Regions from separate parts of the Ensifer sp. 4252 genome, predicted to be linked through region 1. Evidence: riboswitches for the same ligand, from Rfam matches in the RefSeq annotation. Region 1 holds a riboswitch; the other holds the start of a gene.

The links. A riboswitch is a leader RNA that binds a small molecule or an ion and turns the genes downstream of it on or off. The one in region 1 is predicted to bind glycine.
Region 2: linked by a shared signal. The riboswitch ahead of ABIE33_RS18545 (D-amino acid dehydrogenase) and the one ahead of gcvT (glycine cleavage system aminomethyltransferase GcvT) in region 1 are both predicted to bind glycine.

Annotation. Positions count from the first base shown of each region.
Region 1 is NZ_JBNDIU010000010.1:219,650-224,957, forward strand. It holds gene gcvP (aminomethyl-transferring glycine dehydrogenase) at 1-1,403, opposite strand, end outside; gene gcvH (glycine cleavage system protein GcvH) at 1,403-1,765, opposite strand; gene gcvT (glycine cleavage system aminomethyltransferase GcvT) at 1,782-2,921, opposite strand; glycine riboswitch at 3,066-3,153, opposite strand; gene ABIE33_RS19955 (hypothetical protein) at 3,315-3,704, shown strand; gene ABIE33_RS19960 (copper chaperone PCu(A)C) at 3,800-4,786, shown strand; gene ABIE33_RS19965 (hypothetical protein) at 4,815-5,174, opposite strand.
Region 2 is NZ_JBNDIU010000009.1:150,079-155,386, forward strand. It holds gene ABIE33_RS18540 (sigma-54-dependent Fis family transcriptional regulator) at 1-1,392, shown strand, start outside; glycine riboswitch at 1,700-1,783, shown strand; gene ABIE33_RS18545 (D-amino acid dehydrogenase) at 1,912-3,153, shown strand; gene ABIE33_RS18550 (D-cysteine desulfhydrase family protein) at 3,332-4,288, shown strand; gene ABIE33_RS18555 (mandelate racemase/muconate lactonizing enzyme family protein) at 4,766-5,308, shown strand, end outside.

The DNA.
Region 1 (5,308 bases):
TCGCTGGTGCGCAGCAGCGGCTGCGGCAGGCGGTAGCCCGGTTCGAATTCTTCTACCTTGAAGTCGCCACCAAAGGCGCGCCAGACGGCTTCGAGCGTGACGGGGCGCGAGCGCTCGTCGAGGCTGATGCCAATCTTGGTTTCGCCGATCTTGCGCAGGTTCACTTCCTCGGCGACCGCAGTCTTGAGGATGATGCCCTGCAGCTTGCCGACATCGACGGTGATCGTGTCGAAGAACACGTCGGGCTCGACGGTGTAACCGAGCTTTTCGAGGCCCATGGCGAGGCGAACGGTCTTCTGGTGAACGCTCTGGGCTATCGCCTTGATGCCCTTCGGTCCATGGAAGACCGCATACATCGAGGCCATGACGGCCAGCAGCACCTGCGCAGTGCAGATGTTCGACGTCGCCTTTTCGCGGCGGATATGCTGTTCGCGGGTCTGCAGCGACAGGCGGTAGGCGCGGTTGCCGCGCGCATCGACCGAGACCCCGACGAGGCGGCCCGGCATCGAGCGCTTGTGCGCGTCCTTGACGGCCATGTAGGCAGCGTGCGGACCACCATAGCCGACCGGAACGCCAAAGCGCTGGGTGCAGCCGATGGCGATATCGGCGCCCATTTCGCCGGGCGACTTTAGGAGTGCCAGCGCCAGCGGGTCGGCAGCGACCGTCGCGATCGCGCCGGTCTGGTGCAGACGGGCGATCAGACCGGTGAAATCATGCACGTGGCCATACGTGCCCGGATACTGGAAAATGGCGCCGAAGACGTCGACCGGATCGAGATCGGTAAACGGATTGCCGATGACGATCTGCCAGCCGAGCGGCTCGGCACGGGTCTTCAACAGAGCAATCGTCTGCGGGTGGCAGCTCTCGTCGACGAAGAAGGCCTTCGCCTTGGACTTCGAGACACGTTCGGCCATCGCCATGGCTTCGGCGGCAGCGGTCGCCTCGTCGAGCAGCGAGGCGTTGGCGACGTCGAGGCCGGTCAGGTCGCAGACCATGGTCTGGTAGTTGAGCAGCGCCTCGAGGCGACCCTGGCTGATTTCCGGCTGGTAGGGCGTATAGGCCGTGTACCAGGCCGGATTTTCCAGGATGTTGCGCTGGATGACCGGCGGCGTGATCGTGCCGTAATAGCCCTGGCCAATCAGCGATACGAGCTTCTGGTTGCGGTTGGCCGTTTCGCGCATCTTGTCGAGCGCTTCGCGCTCGGTCATCGGCGCGCCCCAGGCGAGCGGCGTCTTCTGACGGATCGACGGCGGCACGGTGTCATCGATGAGTGCGTCGAGCGACGGATAACCGACGACCTTCAGCATCTCATCCATTTCCGCCGGCGACGGGCCGATATGACGCCGGTTGGCGAAGTCATACGGCTTGTAGTCGGTAAAGGTGAAGTCCTTGGGCATGCTCATCAGGCGACGAGCTCCTTGTAGGCCGCTTCATCGAGAAGGGCGTCGGCTGCGTTCGGATCGGCGAGTTTCAGCTTGAAGAACCAGGCAGCGCCCTGCGGGTCGCTGTTGACCAGCGACGGGTCGTCGACGATCGACTGGTTGACTTCGACGATTTCGCCATCAAGTGGACAATAGACGTCGGATGCCGCCTTGACGGATTCAACCGTTGCCGCCGTTTCGCCCTTGGCAAAGGTGGAGCCGGTTTCCGGCAGTTCCACAAAGACGAGGTCGCCGAGCTGGCCGGCCGCGTGTTCGGTGATCCCGACCGTTGCTACGCCAGCTTCGACCTTCAGCCACTCGTGTTCGTCGGTGAACTTCAACATTTGCGCTCTCTCCTGATCAGCGTTTGTAGGTTTGTTTGACAAAGGGCAGGGCGGCGACGACGACCGGCAGATATTTGCCGCGCACCTCCGCGTAAACCGTCGTGCCGTTGTCGGTATGGGTGGCGTCGACATAGCCCATGGCAATCGGGCCATCGACGGTGGGTCCGAAGCCGCCTGACGTCACCTTGCCGACAAGCGTCTTGCCCTCGGTGTCGGCAAAAAGATTGGCACCACCGCGCACGGGCGCACGGCCCTCGGGCTTCAGGCCGACGCGACGGCGCTTGGCGCCCTCTGCGAACTGGTCAAGAATGCGGTCCGCACCCGGAAAGCCGCCCTCACGAGCACCGCCTGCACGCCGGCTCTTCTGCATCGCCCATTCGATCGCGCCCTCGACCGGCGTGGTCGTGGTGTCGATGTCGTTGCCGTAGAGACAAAGGCCCGCTTCGAGGCGCAGCGAATCGCGCGCACCAAGGCCGATCGGCTTGACATCGGGGTGTTCAAGCAGCCGCTGCGTGACATCGGCGGCCGATACCGAGGGAATGGAAATCTCAAAACCGTCTTCGCCGGTGTAGCCGGAGCGAGAGATGATGCAGGCAACATCGTGCAGGTCGGCTTCGGCAACATCCATGAACCGCATGGCCGAGACATCGGCCCACAATTCGCCAAGCACGGCTTCTGCGTGGGGACCCTGCAGTGCGATCAACGCGCGATCGTCCAGCATCGTGACTTCGCAGGTGTCGGCGAGGCCCTTCTTCAGGTGCTCGAAATCGGCATCCTTGCAAGCAGCGTTGACGACCAGGAAGAGGTGGTCGCCGCGGTTGGCGATCATCAGGTCGTCGAGAATGCCGCCTTCGGCATTGGTGAAGATCGCATAGCGCTGCCGGCCTTCACCAAGGCCGAGCACGTCGACGGGCACCAGCTTTTCCAGCGCCAGCGCTGCGTCCTCGATCTTGCCGGACTTCGGCCGAACGATGACCTGGCCCATGTGCGAGACGTCGAAGAGGCCTGCCGCGGTGCGCGTGTGCAGGTGCTCCTTCATCACGCCGTCGGGGTACTGGACCGGCATCTCGTAGCCAGCAAAGGGCACCATGCGGGCACCCAGCGACAGGTGCAGCGCACGCAGCGGCGTATGTTTCAAATGGGAAATCTCTTCCAACTCCGGCCTCCAGGTCTGGCGCGCACGCGCGCCGGCTCACACTTCCGGCGTCAGACGCCGTCAAATTCGAGCCCCCTCTGTCCCTTTGCCTGAGATTGTTATCCCTTCGGCGAGCGCAAAAACGCTTCTCTCCAGAGTCCTACCGGCACCTTGCTGGTCCTTTGGCCTGAGAGTTTCCGGGGCGGTTGCTCCTTCGGCACCGGAGTGAACCGGTTTCTCCCAACAAGATCGCCTCCAAATAACGGCGAACCCGTGAACTTGGCAAGGGGGAGGTGTCGCGGTCAAACACATTTTTGTCGCAGCGATTTTCCGTCGCGGGAAACGGGTGCGTCAATTCTGCCTTTGCATTCTCCTCCGCTTGAGGATAACTCAGGATCGATACCGGGGACGACAATGACTAAGTGCGAAGGACATTTGCGGATCGCTGTGCGGATCGTCGCCGCCTTCGCGCTTGTTTTCCTGTCCTTCGCCCACAAGCCGGCAATGGCGAAAAGCCTGACGCCCGGAGAGATCGCAGCCTACCAGCTCCCCGACGGAACCATCGCCGATATCTGCTTCGGCATGGATGGCATCGACCACGATAGCGGCAAGTCGCAATCGATGGCGCCGGTCTGCGAAGCATGCCGGCTTGCGGGCGCTGCCCTCCTGCCGACGCCACCGCAACACAGCGAACGCGCCGAGACCGGCAACTGGCTCGCCGATCTACATCCAGTGCAAGACGAAATCATCGTCCGGCACCTGCGCCTTCTGCCGCCGCCGCGCGGACCTCCCCACCAGTCGTAACGCTTTCACACGCATTCAATTTCAATGCGCCGCGATGGCGGCATCGACCACGACAGCACCGGGCTCCCACCGGCATGTGGTCAGGAGTGTACGACATGAACAAGACCAGACAGACTGCTCTTCCGCTTAGCCTTTCCCTCGGCATTGCACTTGCAACAGCAGGCATCGCCCACGCTCATGCGACGTTCGAAAACGACAGCGCGCAATCGGAAAAGAGCTTCAAGGCGGTGCTGCAGGTTCCGCATGGCTGCGACGGCAAGGCAACGACCGAAGTGCAGATGAAGCTGCCCGAAGGCTTCGTCTTCGCCAAGCCCCAGCCAAAGCCCGGCTGGGGGGTGGAGATTATCAAGGGCGATTACCAGAAGACCTATGACAATCACGGTGACAAGGTCTCGTCCGGCCCGGTCGAAATCCGCTGGAAGGGCGGCAATCTGCCTGACGAGTTCTATGACACCTTTGTCGTCAAGGGTAAGATCTCGGGCTTCGACAAGGAAACCGTGCTTGCCTTCCCGACGGTCCAGCTGTGCGGCACGGACGGCAAGGTGGTCTGGAACGAGGTAGCCGCTGACGGGCAGAGCGCCCATGACCTTAAAAGCCCTGCACCCACGGTGACGGTGACGCTCGCTGCCGGCGGCGACGAGCATGCCGGCCATATTGCAGCACCCCAGCCGGTCAAGTTGGGCGACCTCGAAATCTCCGGCGGCGCGGCCAAGGCGATGTTGCCGGGCGCCAAGGTCGGCGGCGGATTCCTGACGATCAAGAATGGCGGCAGCGCTGATGATCGTCTCGTAGCCGTTGAGAGCCCAGCCGCCGGTCGCGTCGAAATCCACGAAATGGCGATGGAAAACGACGTGATGAAGATGCGCAAGCTCGACGACGGCGTTGCCATCCCCGCCGGAGAGACCGTGGAGCTCAAGGCCGGCGGCCTGCATCTGATGTTCATGCAGGTTTCGAAGCCGTTTGCCGAGGGTGAAACGGTGCCTGTGACGCTCGTCTTCGAGAAGGCCGGCAAGGTCGATGCCGTGCTTGCCGTGGGAACGGCGAGCGGTGGCGCCGCGGCCGGCGGTCAAAAGCATCACTGAAGAACCTGATTTGACGCACGGCTTCGCCTCAGGCGGCGGCGCCGTTCTCATCCTCCTGGCCGGCGGGATTTTCCTGCCGGCCTTCGTTTTCGCGCTCTTCCGGCATGTCCTCGTCGTCGCGCATATATTCGAGATAACGGCGCAAGGTTTCCGCCTCGCTCTGCTGGGGCAGGCGGCCGTCGGCGCTCATCAGCATCAGCGACAGGGGCAGGGTGCCCTTCATCTTAGGGATAGATGCCGGCGTTATCGCCGGCTCTCTGGTACGGCGGGCCGAAAGCAAGGTGATCGCCTCGTCGGCCGGGCCATCGCCGGACACGCGCGCCTTCGGCTTGACGGCTTCCGCCGCATAAGCCGCTGTGGTCGCGGATACCGTGACGACCTGTACCACCTTCTTCCCCCGCCTTACTTGTTATCAATCCTTTCCTTTTTGCGCCGTTTCGCTTGAAGACGGGTGAAAATTGGCAGTCGCCTTTTAGTCGAATGCTAACAATTGCGTCCATGGGGCGGCGCCGCTCATGCGAT
Region 2 (5,308 bases), on a different contig from region 1:
TGCATGGCCGCCCCGATCCTCAACTCCCGCGGGGTGACGATCGGCCTCCTGGATGCCTCCTGCGCCAATGAAGCGAGGCAGGAGCATACGCACGCGCTCGTACGCATGGCGGCAGCGCAGATCGAAAACGGGCTCATCTACCAGGAGTGCGCCGAGAGCTTCATCTTCGCTTTCCACCCACGCGTGGAGTATCTCGATACTTTATCGGCCGGCCTGCTGTCCGTATCGCGGGAGGGGGCCGTAATTTCGCTCAATCGGCCCGGGACGGCACTATTGGCTGGCCTTCCGGCAATCATTGGCAATCACTTCGACGATCTGTTTGAAGCAGGCTTTGGTGCGGCGATGGATGGGCTCCTCAATGGAGGCGTGATCCGCATCCGGGACAAAGCTGGAAGCGGCGTCTTCATGGTCTGCCGCCAGATTGGTCTGCGCAAGGCGGTGATCGACGCGAAGCCCGCTGCCAGACTGCCTTCTCTTGTGCGCCCTGTGGGCGCTCCCGAATTCGTATGCGACGACCCGGTGATCAAGCGATCCATGTCGGAAATTGCCGATGCGACAACTCTGAGAATGCCGGTTCACATTACCGGTGAAACAGGGACCGGAAAAGAACTCATGGCGCGGCATGTGCACACTTTGAGCAACCGGAAAGGCGAGTTTGTTGCGGTCAATTGCGGTGCGTTGCCAGAGAGCCTTTTCATTGCCGAAATCTTCGGCCATGAGCGCGGGGCATTCACCAATGCACGCAACGATGGCTCGCCTGGCCTGGCGCGCGCCGCCGACAAAGGAACGCTGTTTTTCGACGAGGTCGCGGACATCCCGCTCGCTGCCCAGACCTCGCTCCTGCGCTTTCTCGACAGTATGGAGGTGCGATCGATTGGCGGACAGAAGACCGGCAAAGTCGATGTTCAGATCGTGTCGGCAACAAACCGTGACCTGCAAGAAATGGTGACAGCCAAGCTGTTTCGAGCCGATCTACTGTATCGCCTCAACGCCTATACAGTTCGCCTGCCGGCGCTGAAGGCGCGCGCGGACTTCGCTGGTATCGTCAGGCACTTAATGCATGAGTTGGCACCCGACACGCCAATCACCGACGCGGCTATTATGCGTCTCTCCATGCATTCCTGGCCGGGCAATATCCGTGAACTGAAGGCGACATTGCAGCGTGCGCTCGTTCGCCGCCACATGGACTATGTTGATGAGCATTCATTCGATAACATCGCCTCAGGCGCAACTCGGGACGAGGATACCTGTGTCAGCTGCCAATCCCACCCCCTTGATAGCAACAAATGCCGCGAGATCCGCTCAACTTTTCGCATGACCGGCGAGAACATCTCAAAAACCGCGCGCATACTCAAACTGTCGCGAACCACAGTCTATAAACACATCCGCTAGGACGCCTCCTGTGTTTCTCAACAAGCACTCCAGTGAGGCCATATCACTCGTGGGTTTGGGATAGACGATTTCAAAATCGTGGCGAGCCTGGGCAAGCGCTTTCCGCCTGATGCTCCGGTTTCGCCATAGTTCCGCCAGTACAAGGCCGAGGGCGTCCTTCCCACCCACGCATTGAGCCGCGCCTCGAATTTGGTAGCCGGGAGCTTGAGAAAGCAGCTTTACTTTACCATCCCCTGTGTTAGCAAATGCCATTGGGAGAAGTGTAGACGCCGATGCCGCGTCCGCAGAGGAGAACAATGAATTTCCTATAAGCCACTCGGGAGAGACCGGGGACGGCGCCGACGGAGCAATTCCCCAAGAAACTCTCAGGCAAAAGGACCGTGTGGCTGGAAAATCTGGAGAGTGGCAGCAATGCCCACCGAAGGGGATACCGTTAATACGGGAAGCTCTCAGGTACCGAGGACAGATGGGGACGTAACAGGCCGGATGGCCTCACGAAACTGTCCAAGGAGACATAGCATGCCTCACGTAGCCATAATTGGCGCCGGTATTACTGGCATAACAACGGCGTATTCCCTGTTGAAAAGGGGGTACAAGGTCACAGTATTCGACCGTCAAAGCTACCCTGCGATGGAAACCTCATTTGCTAACGGCGGCCAGCTTTCGGCCAGCAACGCAGAGGTTTGGAATCACTGGTCCACCTTGTTCAAGGGTATGAAATGGATGCTATCAAAGGATGCTCCGCTTCTGCTCAACCCCAAACCATCCTGGGCAAAGTACAGCTGGATCGCTAAGTTCATAGCGGCTGTACCAAACTATAAAGCGAATACTATAGATACTGCAAAATTGGCGATCGAGGCCCGGCGCCATATGCGCGATATCGCGGAGAAAGAGGGCATTGAATTCGATCTGGAGAAGCGCGGTATTCTCCACTTCTATCGTGACGAAAAAAGCTTTCGCCACGCACAGGAGGTCAACGGTCTCCTCACCGCGGCCGGGCTCGATCGTAGGTCGGTGACGCCTTCCGAAATTAGCGACATTGAACCCGCACTTACGGGCGACTTTTATGGTGGCTTCTTCACTCCGTCAGACTTTTCTGGAGACATACATAAGTTCAGCCGCGGGCTCGCGAAGGTTTGCCTGGGGAAGGGTGCGACTTTCCAGTTTGATGCGAATGTCGTGGGTTTTCGGCCGCATGGAAGCGGTACCACCGTTCGGTGGTCGTCCTCAGTTGGAAGCCAAGGAGGAGCAGGTCTGCAGGAGATAGCTGTTGACGGGGTTGTCATTTGCGCCGGTGTCGCCAGCCGGCAATTCGCGTCAATGCTGGGCGATAGGGTGAGCGTTTATCCGGTAAAGGGTTACTCGATCACGGTGCACCTGGATGGCCCGAAAAGCCGAGAAAATGCGCCCTGGGTCAGCCTTCTTGATGACAATGCGAAGATTGTAACCAGCCGACTTGGTCCAGATCGCTTCCGTGTCGCGGGAACAGCGGAAATCAATGGCCTGAATCTCGACATCCGCGCCGATCGGATAGAGCCCCTCGTTCGTTGGACGCGCCGGCACTTTCCCGCAATAGATACGAGTCGGGTCGTTCCCTGGAGCGGCTTGCGGCCGATGATGCCCAACATGCTCCCTCATGTCGGCCAAGGCCGGCGTTCCTATGTGTTTTACAACACCGGGCACGGACATTTGGGTTGGACCCTATCGTGCGCTACGGCCGAAATCATTGGGGAGCAGATAAAAACGTCGTTTGCCGCTTAGGCGGCAAACGAAAACTCTGCCACACATCGTGGAGGGGAGCCAGAGAGGCTTCCCTCCATAGGCGCAGATTCAACGCCCTTTTAGTTGAAGGGTCGTGTCGCGAGCAAGGGGCGACCGGGGTGGGCGGAGCCATCTGGAGCTTTTGTTTCAATCGTGCAAACTGTCTAAGTGAGGAAAAATGTCGAAGCCTGCAAAGATCAAACTCGAAGATTGGCCCACTCCGCTCGAGCCGTTACCTAGGCTTTCTTTGGCCTTGGGCCTGGACGAAGACGACCTGTGGTTCAAAAGAGACGATTTGACGGGCCTTGCTGGCGGCGGCAACAAAATCCGCAAACTAGAGTATACACTCGCTGATTTAGTCGCGCGCGGGGCCAAGACTGTCGTAACGGTCGGAGCTGCCCAGAGCAATCACGCGCGATTAACCGCCGCGGCAGGGGCGAGGCTCGGTTTGAAAGTGTGTTTGGTGCTAGCCGGAGACCCACCGCCTCAAAGTACCGGAAACCTCGCGCTCGACGGCCTGCTGGGAGCGGAAATCGTCTGGGCCGGGGACGTCGATGTTCCCGCACTGGAAGAGCGTGCGAGCGAGGAAATCCGCAGCCTTGAAAAGCGTGCTTCGCCTGTCGGGTATGTGCCGTTCGGCGGGACAAACGCAGTGGCTGCCTTGGGCTATGCGGATTGCGGGGAGGAACTCATGCAACAAGCGCCGGATCTGAAGCACGTTTTTGTCGCGCTTGGATCGGGTGGCACAATGGCAGGTCTTGTTCACGCCCTCGGTTCGGATCGCGTTCATGGAGTAGACACGGGCGCCGTTTCTGATCCGGAGACCCGGGTGAGGAGGCTGCTCTCGGACATGAGGCAGGAGGAGTTCAGCGCACCATTGAGAATTGTGTTGGATCAGGTTGGGCAAGGCTACCAACACCTGACAGAGCCAGTGGAGCATGCGTTGAAAATGGTGGCACGCCAGGCGGGAATCGTTCTCGATCCAACATACACGGGCCGCGCCTTCGCGGGCCTCATGGCAGCTGTGCGCGACGGTGTCGTTCGGCCCGGAGAGCGCACGGTTTTCCTACATACCGGCGGATTGCCTGGCTTTTTCGGGAGCCCCGATGCCCTTCGTTTTTCGTCGTCCCATTGATTGTGGTTTCGTCGAAGGCATCAGGAGACGGTGCATCTTTCGTTGCTTCAAACGATCACCGCCAACCCCAATGCGAGTGCGCCGACTCGTTCCCACGTCTTTTCGCTGATATTCGAGGAGAACCGCCCGCCTCAACGAAACCGCCTTTACCGGTCGATAGTGCCGATATTCAAAGGATATCGGGAAAAATTAACCGAACTTCGCGGTAAGTGTCGCTAAGATAGAAGAGACTTTTCCCGGATTACAAATGTAAATTCATCCGTGGACCGCCGGTGGAGTGGCGGTGAATTGCTCACTTACGAGAGACGCAGTAAGCGGGCGTGGGAGAGATGCGCGAGCGCCTCGGCGTCCGCCAGTTCCGCCTGTGGTCAATGTCCGTATCACGTTTGGTCTTTTCGCTAGCCCGTTAGTGGATTCGGGTCTTTGTGAACAACGCGGCGCGGTATCATTTTCGTTTGTACCAATGAGGTTCGTTTCATGAAGATCAAAAGCATCCGCACGACCCCGCTCTACTGCAGGCTGGCTGAGCCATACCACTGGTCGCATGGCATCAAGGAAGGCGCGGAAATCGTTCTTGTCGAGATTGAGACCGACACCGGTGTTACGGGGTTTGGGGAGATCCTCGGAACTCCAAACAATGCGACGAAGATCGCGGTTGTCGACTATTGGCGAACTTTTTTGGTCGGATCATCTGCATATGATATCAAGCGCTTATCCGCGCTTTGTCACCAATTGGGTTTCATATCCCAAGGGGCCGGAAGCGCACCGAGATTTTTTGCCCAGTGTTTTGCCGGCATCGAGATGGCTCTTTGGGACGCGCTTGGCAAACAGCATGGCGTGGCTGCGCATAAACTTCTTGGCGGTGCACTACGTGAGTCAATTTCCTACTTCGGCTTTATACAGGGAAGCACCACCGATGACCTTGCTCGTTGTGCTGAAAGCCTTTGCAACAAAGGTTACTCAACGCTCTATCTGAAAGTGGGTCGCGGGGAAAATGCCGATATCAGCAACGTCAAGGCG